2 regions of the Amphibacillus xylanus NBRC 15112 genome follow, and region 2 is predicted to be linked to the other one. Evidence: predicted binding sites of a transcription regulator. Region 2 holds the regulator's gene; the other holds the start of a gene.

Region 1 (7,595 bases), 300 kb from region 2:
ATTGATTATCCGGATTCTGAAACACAATGCCAATCTTTCCTAATAAATTGGATCTGCTTGATTGATCGAAAGACTGTCCATCGACTAGGATTGAACCTGATTCCGGATTTGCTAAACCGACCATTAATCTTGCAAGCGTAGATTTTCCTGATCCATTGGCTCCTAATACCGTTAGCCATTCACCACGCTTTACCGAAAAAGTAACATCCGATAATGCATATTGTTCACTTCTAAGATCATACCGATATGACACATTTTCAAATGTTACGATTTCCTCTTGTCCGTTTCTATTCATCACTTAATCACATCCAAAGTAATGCTATTGATAGCAACACAACTATTGCCCCGTTAATCAGTACTAAGTTTTTTACTGCTACTGAAAATGTTTTATGCTTAATTTGTTCCTTGTTGAAAGCTTTAATATTTTTAAATAACGGAAAAATAATTAGCACAATACCTAATAAAACTACTGGATATATATCTAAAGCTACTGCAACAATAATACTTAAAATGACAAGGATATACAGTAGGTTAAAGAGATAAACCGCGTTCTTTTTCCCAATGTAATAAGGCAAGGTAAAGCGATGGTTTTTAATATCTTCTTCTAAATCGCAAATATTATTGGCTAGCATAAGGTTGGAAATCGTCAACACACTAGGCAAAGAAACCAATGCAATTTCTAACAGCAATAATAGGTTCACATTAAGTTGAGCGATGCCTGCTCCGAAACTGAGATTAGCAATCCCTTCAGTATAAGCATTAATATAAATCGTTAGAAATATAATACCAAAGCCCATTGTCACGCCTGAAAACACTTCCCCTAACGGCATTCGTGACAGTGGAATCGGTCCGAAAGTATAAAAGATCCCAATAGCAAAGCTTAGCATACCGATAAATAACACTAATAAATCTGTTCTGTAAACAAGCCAAATTCCTAAGCCAGTTGATATGATGAGCATCGTCATGATTGTTAACCTAACAAGTGGTAACGGGATGCTCTCCTGACTAATAATGTTATGCTCTCGACGATATTGTTCAGAACTCGCCTTTTTATAATCCATATAGTTATTAATTACTGTTGTTGTTAAATCAAATAAAAGTAGCGCAACAAAGAAAATAAGCGTATTTCTCCAGTCAAAACTTTGATAACGATACGTAACAAATAACGCTCCAATTAAAAACGGGAAGAAGCTTGCTATTTTCGTTTGAATTTCAGCTAGTTTTAAAAACACTTTAAATGACATCTTTATCCTTCTTTCTAATTCTCTATAATCTCAAATTGATCGTTCGTCAATTCGAATTGATCAGCTAAACCTGTACTTAACACAACCTGCCGATCCTTTGTAATGAAAATCGCCTCAGCCCCATCAAAGGATTCAATAAAAGCTTTTCCTTCTTCCAGACCCTTGGCAAATACAACTGTCGATAAAGCGTCTCCGTCAATTGATGCTTTACTTACTATTGTTACACCCGCAATCTCATTATCAAAAGGATATCCTGTAGTTGGATCTAATAAATGGTGATACTTGACCCCATCAACCTCTAGATATCGCTCATATATACCTGATGTAACAATTGACTGATCTGTCGCCTTGATTCCTCCAATAATCTCACCACGTGCTAGAAATGGATTTTGGATTCCTACTGACCATTTATCGCCATTTGAACGATTTCCCATTACAAATATATTTCCACCTAAATCAATAATTGCTGAGGTAACATTTTCAGCAAGAAATAGTTCATGTACCTGATCGGTAATATAGCCCTTAGCAATCGCACCAAAATCAAGTTGCATCCCTTTTTCCATTAAAAATACGGATTGATCTTCCGGGTTCAGTTGAATTTTCTGATCATCTATTAATGGCAATACCTGTTCAATCTCATCTAGTTCTGGTTTTCTCGCATCATCATAGCCAATTCGCCATAAATTCGTTAATGGACCTACCGTGACATCAAATCCACCATCTGATTTTTCACCATAGGCAATACTTTGTTCGATTAAATAATAAAGCTCGTCCGACACTGAAATCGGCTTGACTCCTGCATGTTGATTAATTTGATCAACCTCAGTGCCTTTAATCTCATCACTAATTACATACTCTAATTCTTCAATGAGATCCATTGCCTTTTCAATCACATATTCTTTATCTGCATCATATACGCTTAAATTAACAATCGTCCCCAATAAGAACTTAGTTTGCTTATGTGGCGAATCGAGTAAATTATTCCCATCCGTTGAGCAAGCTGTCAACATGAATAGGCAGATAAATACGACGCATAATAATTTATGTTTAATCATTTAACATATCTCTCCTTAATAGCCGATTTTAAAACATACTAACCAAATCTTATTTAACTATACTAAAATAACATGTTTTGATAATTTTCGAATAATGTTAACAGTTTTTGTTTCTAAATACATGCCTCATTTTAACGTGTTTTATTAGAGAAGTGAATACATTTATCGCCCTTTTTCGTGTTATTTATTTCGCAAATATAAAAACTATGTAAACTTTACACTATTTTTTATATAAAATCTTTAAAAACCCTAGACAAGGCTACAAAACAAGGCTACAATAGTTATCGTTGTTCAGTTATTCACACTGTTTACACTTTGTATTTATAAATTTTTAATAGAGGAGAGGAAAACAATGGCTAACAAAAACATTGTTATCATCGGTGCTGGATATGCTGGTGTCCATGCAGCTAAGAAATTAGCTAAAAAGTTTAAAAAAGATGATTCTATCTCAATTACTTTAATTGACCGCCACTCTTACCATACGATGATGACAGAATTGCACGAAGTAGCGACACATCGCGTTGAACCGGATGCCATTCAGTTTGACCTGCGACGTTTATTTAATCGCACAAAAGTAAATCTTGTCACAGATAATGTGACTCATGTTGATCATGATACAAAAACCGTAAAAACTGAAAACGGTGAGTATCCATTTGATTACTTAATCTTAGGAATGGGTGCAGAGCCAAATGACTTTAAAACTCCAGGCGTTAAAGAACATGCCTTCACATTATGGTCATTTGAAGATGCAATTAGATTAAGATCTCATATTGAAAAAACAGTAGCAGCTGCAGCAGTAGAACATAATGAGGCTAAGCGTCGTGCTATGCTTACATTTGTTGTTTGTGGATCTGGCTTTACTGGAATTGAATTAGTCGGTGAATTTATTGAGTGGAGAGATCGTTTAGCAATAGACAATAAGATTGATCCAGAAGAAATTACTCTATACGTTGTAGAAGCAGCAACAACTATTTTAAACATGCTAGAACGCCGTGAAGCGGATAAAGCAGAAGCATATTTAGTTAAAAATGGTGTTAAAATTTTAAAAAACTCACCAATTGTTGAAGTACGTGAAGATGAAGTAGTTATTATGGATAAATCGACAATTCCAACGTATACATTAGCATGGACAGCCGGTATTCAAGCTAATTCTGATACTGCAGAATACGGTATGGAAAAAGCTCATGCTCGTCGTCTAAAAGTTAATCAGTATATGGAATCTGAACAATATGAAGGTGTCTATGTTGTTGGAGACCTTGCATATTTTGAAGAAGAAGAAGGAAAACCAACACCTCAAATTGTTGAGGCTGCTGAACAAACAGGTTCAACTGCTGCTAAAAATATCATTGCTGATATTACAGGCGGAGAAAAGACTGCTTACGAAGGTAAATACCATGGTATTATGGTATCAATTGGTGCACGCTATGGTGTGGCTAACTTAATGGGTATCCACCTAAGTGGATGGTTTGCAAACTTTGTAAAACACCTTGTGAACCTATTCTACTTATTCACAATTGGCAGTGGATACTACATGTTTAAATATGTACAACACGAATTCTTCCAAACGAGAGACAAACGTAATATATTCCGTAATCTCTTAACACGTTATGGAAATGTCCTTTGGAGCTTACCACTTCGTATATTTGTCGGTGCCTTTTGGTTAGCAGAAGGTGGCGCTAAATTATGGGGTCAGGAAATCTGGCAGAAAGCAACTTCAAGCTTTAGTGACTTACCATTGTTATTTAAAGGTATTGGTGAGGACTCATGGTTACGTACGTCAACTGTAAACATGACATACCCTTGGCTACAAGATCCTACTAGTGGTGCAACAGACGCAGCAACAGATTGGGCAGAGCCTATCTTAAGTGAAATGCCTGGTTGGTTTGCTTGGATCATGGAAATTATGATGCCAAATGTTGAAGTAGCTCTATTTATGCAAAAAATGATGGTATTCATTGAAATCGCGATTGGTCTTGCAATTATCTTTGGTTTATTTACATGGTTAGCTAACGCAGCAAGTGTTGCTTTCCTAACAATGTTTACTCTATCTGCTATGCTTGGTTGGGATAAAGTTTGGGCTCTACCAGCGTCTATCGCTTTAATGAATGGATCAGGTAGAACGTTCGGTCTTGATTACTGGGTAATTCCATATGTTCAAAATAAATTAGGCCGCTTCTGGTACGGAAAAGAACAATCGATCTATCGAGACAAGTAATTGTTTAATTAAATATTTTTAAAATTGATCAGCGAAAGGCTCTTTTATAAAGAGTCTCTCGCTATCTTATTTTTATCATGTATAATTATTATGTTACGACTAATTTTAAGCTTAGACATATGACCCAAAAATTTCGTTCTTTACAAATAATTAACCCTGATAATTATCAGTCTGAAATGGGGGCAGCAAATGAAAGAACTTCTCGATACATTAAAAATTGGCGATTTAATCATCATCATTCTACTCTTATTAATTTCCTTCTCCCCAATTGCCATCTTCACTTGGCAACAAGCACAAATTGATGGAGAGAAGCTAGTTGCTGTTATTTCTTTAGAAAATGAAGTTCTTTATGAAATTAACCTATCTGACCATGAAGGAAATGAAACGTTTGATATCCATACGCATGATCATGAAACGAACACGGTTGAAATCGTTAATGGACAGATTCAAATAAAAAGCGCAACTTGTCATGATCAAGTTTGCGTCAGAACTGGGTTTATTAGTCGAGTTGGACAAACAATCATTTGTTTGCCACATCAACTTGTGATAGAAATCCAAAATTTTGGTGAAGATACTCCTGAACTAGATCAAGTCGACATTATCAGTTCTTAAATGCCTATATATGATGGTGGTGAGTAAATGACTAGAAACCAACGACTTGTTTATATTGCTTTATTAGCGGCTCAAGCTGTTATAATTAGTTTAATTGAACGTTCAATCCCGTCTCCATTTTTCTTTATGCCTGGAGCTAAAATTGGTCTGGCAAATATTATTACATGTATCGCTTTGTATACGTTAACAGTCAAAGATGCTGCCAAAGTTGTACTCATTCGCATTGTACTGGCCACATTACTAGGCGGAACGCTATCTACATTCATTTATAGTGCTACTGGAGCATTATTTAGCTTTATCTCGATGCTTTTCATTAAGAAGATAAAATTCCTTCCTATCAGTCTTATTGGCGTTAGTATGGCCGGAGCGGTTTTCCATAATGTTGGACAATTGTTTATTGCCAGTTGGATTGCACAAACATTCGCCGTCATGCTTTATTTACCTGTGCAATCCGTGATTGGAATATTAACAGGACTTGCAATAGGAATTACGGCAAATTACTTATTAAAACATGTTGATCGATTACATTACTATATGTACTTAAAATCAACTTAATCGACAATGAAAGAAGGTTTTTACATGGAAATCCATCCATTTTGGCATGGTTATCCCGAGCTGAGGAAAAGGTTAGCAAAAGTTAATCAAGTGATTCACTCACATATTCGAATTAAAGATCAAAATATTAAAGGAATTATTAATGATGTAATAAATTCTGGTGGTAAATTACTAAGACCCGCATACGCAATACTATGTAGTGAAATTGGTCCGGAACAAGATGAGGATAAAGCAATAGCAATAGCAGCAGCGTTAGAAACTTTACACATTGCAACTCTTGTCCATGATGATGTCATCGATCAGGCAGAAACGCGAAGAGGAAACGCCACATTACATGAATTGTACGATAATAAATTTGCTATTTATGCAGGAGATTATTTATTCTCTGTCTGCTTCTCTATAATGTCTAGTTATGCAGATTCTTTATCAACAATATCGTATAACACACGTAGCATGGAGAAAATCTTATCTGGTGAATTAGAACAGCTTCATTCTAGATTCCAGCCCCCTACTAGCGTCAAAAACTATTTGTCGAGAATCTCTGGTAAAACAGCACACCTCTTTGCTCTAAGCTGTTATATTGGGGCGGTTGAGAGTAAAGCTAGTAGACAAATTGCCCGAAGAGCTTGGAACATGGGACATTATATTGGTATGGCTTATCAAATTACAGATGATATTCTAGATTATTTAGGTGATGGGGAAAAGATGGGGAAACCCGTAATGGCAGATGCTAAACAAGGGATATACACTTTACCATTAATTTATACGATGCAGTATGATAAAAATGCTGTTACAGCTATACTTGATAAAGAAGAACCACTAACAAACAACGATATAAATCAACTGATGAATCTCATCAATCAAGCTCAGGGAATCGAAAAAGCTCAAAATATCGCGCGCAGATATACAAATAAGGCTCTTCAACAATTAAACAAACTACCTGATGGGGATTACAAAGATACACTCTATCAATTAACCCAACAATTATTAAAGCGAACAACCTAATGGCTGTTCGCTTTTTATAATCTTAGATTTATTCTACTGAAGTTTCGCCTTCAACAGTTCCTGCAATATCTGCAGATGCTTCATAGTCAGCATTAGCAAATACAAGGTTACCAGTGATTGTTGCAGTCTCATCTAATACGAATCCGTCTGCTTCTACGTATACATCACCTTCAACAATACCACCTTTGAAGTATAGGTTCTCGCTTTGAACTACTAAACGTGGCGTTGTAATTGTACGTTGTGCAGTAATATTTTGATCTGCATCAGTTTCGTATGCAGCAAATTTACGATAAACATCGTTAGCTTCATCGCCTTGATTATGGAAAGTACCAGCTACAACTAACTCTTCCTCTAAAGTAATATCAGTTGTTGGGATAATAATCCATGAACCATTTTCTGATGAAGTAGCTTTAAGTTCTTCTGCGTCTCCTGCGGAAGAAGCTGCTGATACAACATCTGTACCTGTGTCAGTTCCTTTATCTGCTTCTTTATCTGTGTCGTCTCCTCCACACGCAACTAACAGGCTTACTGCTAAAAGCATTGATAAGAATAATTTAAATTTCATTTGTGTCCCCTCTTTCTTTTTGTTTGTTCAATAATGTACAAAGATTATATTAGCATGTTTTTTAATATTTGTATATATAAATATTAAAAATAGTTATAAGTATACAAACTATCTTTGACAATATTGTTAACACTGTTATCATAACCGTTTTTGCCTCTAGTTAAACTAAAAAAAACAAAAAAGTTATTAGAGTACAATGCTTGTAGCTCTAATAACTTTGTAAGTATATCTATTGTAATGATTGATTTAATTATGACTTGACCTACCTATTACTATAAATGAGACAGCAAATAAGTCTTATCTAGCACCTCTTCCACCGCGTTTAGATTCTGTATGCTTACGCA
Region 2 (7,595 bases):
ACGCTCAGCAACGATTGATCCTTCTAGACCAGCGTTAGTTGCAATTTGACGTACAGGCTCTTCTAGTGCACGTAGAACGATGCTTGCACCAGTTGCTTCGTCGCCTTCAAGCTCAATTCCAGCAACTTTTGAGTAAATGTTCATTAGTGCTGTACCACCACCAGAAACAATACCTTCTTCAACAGCTGCACGTGTTGAGTTTAAAGCATCTTCAATACGAAGCTTACGCTCTTTAAGTTCTGTTTCAGTTGCAGCACCAACTTTAACAACTGCAACACCACCAGATAACTTAGCTAAGCGCTCTTGTAATTTTTCTTTATCAAATTCAGATGTTGTTTCTTCGATTTGAGCACGGATTTGTTGTACACGTGCTGAAATTGTTTCAGGATTTCCTGCTCCATCAACAATTGTTGTGTTTTCTTTTGTAACAACAACTTTAGCTGCGCGACCAAGTTGCTCAATTGATGAAGACTTAAGATCAAGACCTAGATCTTCAGTAATCACTTCTGCACCTGTAAGTGTCGCAATATCTTCAAGCATTGCCTTACGACGGTCACCAAATCCTGGTGCTTTTACAGCTACTGCATTAAATGTTCCACGAAGTTTGTTTACAACCAATGTTGCAAGTGCTTCACCTTCAACATCTTCAGCAATAATTAATAGTGGCTTGCTTTGTTGTACAACTTGCTCAAGTACTGGTAATACATCTTGAATGTTGTTAATTTTCTTATCTGTTACTAAAATATATGGATCTTCAAGCACTGCTTCCATCTTATCTTGGTCAGATACCATATATGGTGAAGTATATCCGCGGTCAAATTGCATACCTTCTACTACTTCAAGTTCAGTGCTGAATCCTCTTGATTCTTCAACAGTAATTACACCATCATTACCAACGCGCTCCATTGCTTCAGCGATTAATTGACCTACTTCTTCGTCATTTGCTGAAATAGCTGCAACTTGAGCGATTGATTCTTTATCTTCAACTGTTTGTGAAATTTTTCTAAGCTCGTCTACTGCAACTTCAACAGCTTTTTCAATTCCACGGCGAACACCGACAGGGTTTGCTCCAGAAGCAACGTTTTTCAATCCTTCTTTAATCATTGCTTGTGCTAAAACTGTTGCTGTTGTCGTTCCGTCTCCTGCAACATCGTTAGTTTGTGAAGCTACTTCTGAAACAAGTTGTGCTCCCATATTTTCGAAACGATCTTGTAATTCGATTTCTTTAGCAATTGTAACACCATCGTTTGTAATTAATGGTGAACCAAAGCTTTTATCTAAAACAACGTTACGACCTTTAGGTCCTAATGTTACTTTTACAGCATTTGCTAATGTATCTACACCGCGAAGCATTGCTTGACGTGCATCTTCACTGAATTTAATGTTTTTTGCCATTGATAAATCCTCCTATTAACTAAGTATTTATTTAATCTGCTTTTAATTATCCAATTACAGCTAAAATATCATCTTCACGTAGAATTAAGTAATCTTTACCTTCATACTTTAATTCTGTACCTGCATATTTAGCAAAAATAACAAGGTTCCCTTCTTCTACTTCTGGAGTAATTTTGGAACCGTTATCTGCTACTCGACCTGATCCAACTGAAACTACTCGGCCTTGTTGTGGCTTTTCCTTTGCTGTGTCAGGTAACACAATACCACTTGCTGTTTTTTCTTCTTCTTCTACAAGTTCAATAATGATACGATCTCCTAATGGTTTTAACATACTAAAAACCCTCCTCCATTGAATTAAACGTTTTTTAGCACTCGCCAACATTGAGTGCTAACACCACTATTATAATAATAAATTTATTTTCAATATGCAAGCAAAGTGATAATTTTTTTATTAATTAATTTTACTTATAACATGTTGGTGTTAATTGTCTAGTTATTTTGTGTTAGAATACGTATATTGGTGTTTTTGAAAGGAAGGAGTATATCTATGACTAAACGTTATTTGGGAATTATCTTTACTTATCTATTTGCCCAGTTATCTCCGGTACTTGTAGCAAAATTATTACTACCTTTTGACCTTGATGCAGATAGTCATAATCAGATTATAATGAACTGGCAGGTATTTATCTTTTTAGTTGCCGTATTTGTGTCAATTCTTCTATTGAATAAGAAAGATCAAATAAGTGATCAAAGTCGTTCTAGTGATACGATGACTTTTGTTTGGATTGTAATAGGATTCTTTATGGCACTATTTGGTCAAGCGCTAGGTAACTTACTGTATATGCTAATATTTGGGTCTGTTGAACAATCACAAAATACAGCTCAGATTATGGAAATTGCTCGTGCTTATCCGATCTTCATTATCATCGTAGCAATCGTCGGTCCGATTCTTGAAGAAATTATCTTTCGAAAAATTATCTTCGGTGAGCTCTATAAACGCTCAAACTTTTGGATTGCTGGGGTCATTTCTGGATTAATTTTCGCAGTTATACATAACGACTTTACCCACATTCACCTTTACTTTATAATGGCTTTTGTGTTTGCATTTGTATATGTAAAATCAAAGCGAATTATTGTGCCGATAATGGCACACGTCTTGATGAATACATTTGTTGTCATTGTGCAACTGACATTACCACCAAATGTTATTGAACAAGTCAACTTTATTCAGATGTTTTTATAGGAGGATAATCTAGTTATGCGAATTGTTTCACCATTAAGGGGGGCAATGTTTCATTTTATTATGGGAGCATTATTTATTTATTTTGCTTACCATTCTATTACTGAAACAGTTCTCGATCCTTTAACGCTATTTTTAAGCGTTCTAGCAACGCTAGAAGTAGGAATAGGGATTCGATTATTGCAATTTTATTTAAAAATTAAGCGAAATCAAAAAAAATAAACAACAAGCATAGGACTTGTTGTTTATTTCTTTTCAAGTGGATAATGTTCAACAAAATAAAGTAGTGATTGAAGCTCCACTGTTAAATCAATATGATGGACGCGAACATCTGCAGGAACTGTAAGTCGCGCAGGAGTAAAGTTCAATATTCCTTTTACGCCTGCTTTAACTATTACGTCAGTAACACTTTGTGCTACATGTCCAGGAACAGTTAATATGGCTACGTCAATGTCGGATTCGGATAGTGATTGGTCTAACTTTTCAACATCTTCTACCATTACATGACCAACCTCTTTACCGATTAAATCAGGATTAGCATCATATGCTTTAGCAATTTTCGTATTATTGCTTTTTGAAAAATTGTAGTGTAAAAATGCAGTACCTAAGTTTCCGACCCCGATTAAAGCGACATTTGATTCATTGTCTTGATTTAATGTCTTACGGAAAAATTCTAATAAGTACTCAACGTTATAACCATAACCCTTTCTTCCTAAAGCACCGAAATAGGAAAAGTCTCGTCTAATTGTTGCCGAGTCAACTTTAACTGCTTCGCTTAATTCTTTAGATGATACTCTTGTTTTACCCTGTAGATGAAGATTATTAAGAAAACGATAGTATAACGGTAATCTTTTTGCCGTAGCTTGAGGGATATTGTTATTAATTTCCATTACTTAGACTCCTTCTTTAATATAATCTTTGTTCACTGTTGATCATAGTCTCTATAATTAGTGTAACAAATTATTGATCGAAAGTCTTATAAAATTATTTTTTATTATTACATAGATTTTGCTTACTCTTTCAGCAAATGATACGATAAATTGAGATAGATGAGGTGAATTGCTATGATTTTATTACAAATTAACCAATTAGTAAAACGATTTGGTGCTGAAACTATTTTAAACAATATTAAGTTAGAAGTGAAGGCCAATGATAGAATTGCTATAGTTGGCCGAAACGGATCTGGTAAATCAACATTACTAAAAATTATCGCCGGTATTTTGCCCTATGATGAAGGAACAATTCATCGTTCAAAAGATGTCACGATGGGTTACTTAGATCAACATACGGGACTTGAAACAAAAGAGACAATCTGGAATGAGATGAAGAGTGTCTTTAATGAGTTAATTGAAGAAGAAAAAGCTTTACGTGAAATGGAAGCAAAAATGGGTGATCCTGATTTATTAAATGATCCATCACGTTATCAACAATTACTTAATCAATATGATAATAGACTACAAAGTTTTAAAGATAATGGCGGCTATCAATATGAATCTGACATAAAAACGATTTTAAATGGCTTAAATTTTGCAGATTTTGATTTTAATACGCCAATATATGAATTAAGTGGCGGGCAAAAGACTCGTCTTGCTTTAGCAAAGCTATTGTTATCTAAACCTGATTTATTAATATTAGACGAACCGACAAACCATTTAGATATTACTACATTATCATGGTTAGAGCAATTTTTACGTAGTTACCATGGTGCTATCGTCATTGTATCTCACGACCGTTATTTCCTTGATCATACAGTTGATATTATATATGAAATTGCACATCAACAGTCGAAAAAATATCACGGAAATTATACAAAATACTTAGAACAAAAAGCACTCGATTATGAGCGTGAATTTAAAGCATATGAAAAACAACAGTCTGAGATTCAGCGTATGGAAGAGTTTGTTCAGCGCAACTTAGTGAGAGCATCAACGACAAAAAGAGCACAAAGTAGACGTAAACAGCTGGAAAAAATGAATCGATTAGATAAGCCTAAAGGTGAAGAGGGACAGGCTTCATTTAGCTTTGATATAAAACAGCGCAGTGGTAATAATGTGTTAAAGGTAGAGAACTTATCATTTAGATATCCTAATGAGGAAAAAAATATTTTTTCTAACTTGAACTTTACTGTTAACCGCCAGGATCGTATTGCTCTAGTGGGTCCTAATGGTGTCGGTAAGACAACATTGTTAAAAACATTAATTTCAGAGCATCAAGCAACTACTGGTTCATTAACTTTTGGGACCAATGTTGAAGTAGGCTATTACGATCAGGAGCTTGCAAGGCTTGATTCACGAAAAACAGTACTGATGGAATTATGGGATGAGTTCCCGCACGTAAATGAACAAGAGATTCGGACTGTTTTAGGGAATTTCTTATTTTCTGGTGAAGACGTACTTAGCCCTGTCGCGACATTAAGTGGTGGAGAAAAAGCACGTCTAGCATTAGCAAAGCTGATGATGAAGCAATCTAATTTGCTTATTCTTGATGAGCCGACAAACCATTTAGACTTAACGAGTAAAGAAATCTTAGAAGCTGCACTAATTGATTTCCCTGGTACAATTATTTTTGTTTCTCACGATCGATACTTTATTAACGAGATTGCAACACATGTTTATGAATTAAGTCATGATGGCATAACAGTATACTTAGGTGATTATGATTACTATGTATCGAAAAAACAAGAACAAGAAGAAATAGAAGCATTAAATCAAGAAAAAGTTAACACAAAATCGGTAACACCTGAACCAAAGACTAATTACCATGAAGAAAAGCAGCGAAAGCAATTAGAACGCAAACGATTAAGACGGATCGAAGAAATTGAGATAGAAATTGAAGCATTAGAAGAAAAAATTGCTGAAAATGAGTTAGAGCTTATCAAACCTGAAGTTTATCAGGATCATGAAAAAGCATTAGAACTAACTACCGCTAATCAAGAATTAACTGATAAGATTGAAGAACTCATGCAAGAGTGGGAAGCTTTACATGAGCATTCAGAAATTTAAAACTAAAAAAGAGATTATTTGAAGGTCATTATTCATTCATCACCTTCAAATAATCTCTTTTTATTTTATCCACAATTTCAGCCTTGATAATTCAATACATTAACATAGTTATCAACATTATCCACAGATTTTTCATTAGTTATCCACTGATTATGTGCACAGATTAGTTATTAATAGATCTGACTTTGAAAGAGTTATGCACATACCTGTAGATAACTTGTGTATAATTCATACCTAGCGAGCACCATACATTTCTAAATCTAGGGCTGGATTTGCGTTCATTGACCAATCTGTATTTAATCCTTTTTCATAATCAATCATTGCGGCAGCACCAATCATTGCTGCATTATCTGTACATAAAGCAAGTGGTGGGATTGATAATTTAATTAATTGATCATTGAATCTTTCTTTTAGTGCTGTTCTTAAACCTTGATTTGCTGCAACACCACCAGCAACAATCACGTGTTTAACTTGATACTTTTCAGCTGCTTTATACGTTTTTTCAACTAGAACTTCCACAACACTTGCTTGAAAGCTTGCTGCGATATCTTTTCGATCTAGTTCAATACCTTTTTGATTGGCATTATGAAGCGTGTTAATAACAGCTGACTTTAATCCACTAAAACTAAAATCAAATGAATCTTCTTCTAACCATGCTCTAGGGAAATTCAAGTTATCCTCACCTAATTGGGCAAGGCGATCAATTTCCGGTCCACCTGGATACGGTAAATCCATTGTTCGCGCTACTTTATCATAGGCTTCACCAGCAGCATCATCTCTTGTCTCTCCAATCACTTCAAAGTGTCCATGCTCTTTCATTAAGATCAACTCTGTATGTCCACCCGAGACGACTAAAGCCAGTAATGGGAATTGAAACTCCTCGACTAGACGGTTAGCATAAATATGACCAGCAATATGATGGACGCCTATCAATGGTTTATTATGAGTAAATGCCAGTGCTTTTGCTGTACTTACACCTACTAATAAAGCACCAACTAATCCTGGGCCTTCAGTTACGGCAATCGCATCAATTTCTTCTAAAGTTAACTCTGCTTGATTAAAAGTTTCTTCTAATACATAAGTCATTTGCTCAACATGATGTCTCGAGGCTATTTCGGGTACTACGCCACCAAATCTTTTGTGACTTTCTATTTGGGACGCTACAACATTTGCTACTATCTCTGTTCCATTTTTAATAATGGCAGCAGCTGTCTCATCACAGCTTGTTTCGATTGCTAATATATACGTGTTTTTTTCTTGTTTCATAATCTCACCCACATTACAATAGCATCCTCATTATTATCTGTATAATAATTTTTTCGAATGCCTGCTTTTTCTAAACCGAATTTTTGATATAACCTTTGTGCCGTATAGTTTGAATATCTGACTTCTAAAGACAAATTTGTTGCTCCTCTTGTCATTGCATGGTTTAACATATATTGAAATAACATGGCACCATAGCCCTGTCCACGATATTGAGGATCAACCGCAATATTTGTAACTTGCGCTTCGTCCAGTACGAGCCAAAGACCACAAAATCCAATTAACTTATCATCTTTCTCAATTACAAAATAGTAAGCAAAATGATTTTCAAGTAATTCTTTTTTGTATAAATTTTTTGTCCAAACCGAGGTAAATGACTTTCTTTCAATTTCTTCGACTTGGTCTAGATCTTTGAGTTCCATTGGGCGAATAACAATATTACTCATTGGATTGCTCCTTTTGACTTGCTAGCCAATTTGCTTCAGCTTCAACAAGTCGTAAATAACTTGGTACAAGCTCGTGAACATTGTCTCCTTCTAAATCTGCCCCGAAAAGGGCTAATAAGCCGGCTCTGACAGTATTTAATCCTTCTGGAAGAAATACAGCCTGATCTTTTAATTCTTTTGTAATCATTGATTGAAATGCTCCTAGATCAGGACTTAAAAAGATTATTGGTTGCTCTACTTTTTTTAACT

The links. The regulator Rex, encoded in region 2, represses fermentation and respiration genes when NADH is low (regulators of the CRP and FNR family bind a similar motif). The targets are predictions, from matches to a motif close to TTGTGAAATATTTCACAA.
Region 1: a site for Rex is predicted at 2,477-2,494, ahead of AXY_RS00360 (FAD:protein FMN transferase). Genes of this name have one in related genera too.

Annotation. Positions count from the first base shown of each region.
Region 1 is NC_018704.1:67,349-74,943, reverse strand. Features, by position in the region: gene AXY_RS00370 (energy-coupling factor transporter ATPase) at 1-295, opposite strand, end outside; gene menA (1,4-dihydroxy-2-naphthoate polyprenyltransferase) at 303-1,244, opposite strand; gene AXY_RS00360 (FAD:protein FMN transferase) at 1,259-2,299, opposite strand; gene AXY_RS00355 (FAD-dependent oxidoreductase) at 2,652-4,514, shown strand; gene AXY_RS00350 (NusG domain II-containing protein) at 4,704-5,126, shown strand; gene AXY_RS00345 (Gx transporter family protein) at 5,154-5,681, shown strand; gene AXY_RS00340 (polyprenyl synthetase family protein) at 5,706-6,686, shown strand; gene AXY_RS00335 (hypothetical protein) at 6,715-7,251, opposite strand; gene AXY_RS00330 (S1 domain-containing RNA-binding protein) at 7,549-7,595, opposite strand, start outside.
Region 2 is NC_018704.1:366,253-373,847, reverse strand. Features, by position in the region: gene groL (chaperonin GroEL) at 1-1,395, opposite strand, end outside; gene groES (co-chaperone GroES) at 1,442-1,726, opposite strand; gene AXY_RS02015 (CPBP family intramembrane glutamic endopeptidase) at 1,943-2,638, shown strand; gene AXY_RS02010 (YdiK family protein) at 2,654-2,857, shown strand; gene AXY_RS02005 (redox-sensing transcriptional repressor Rex) at 2,881-3,525, opposite strand; gene AXY_RS02000 (ABC-F family ATP-binding cassette domain-containing protein) at 3,700-5,637, shown strand; gene tsaD (tRNA (adenosine(37)-N6)-threonylcarbamoyltransferase complex transferase subunit TsaD) at 5,872-6,903, opposite strand; gene rimI (ribosomal protein S18-alanine N-acetyltransferase) at 6,900-7,346, opposite strand; gene tsaB (tRNA (adenosine(37)-N6)-threonylcarbamoyltransferase complex dimerization subunit type 1 TsaB) at 7,339-7,595, opposite strand, start outside.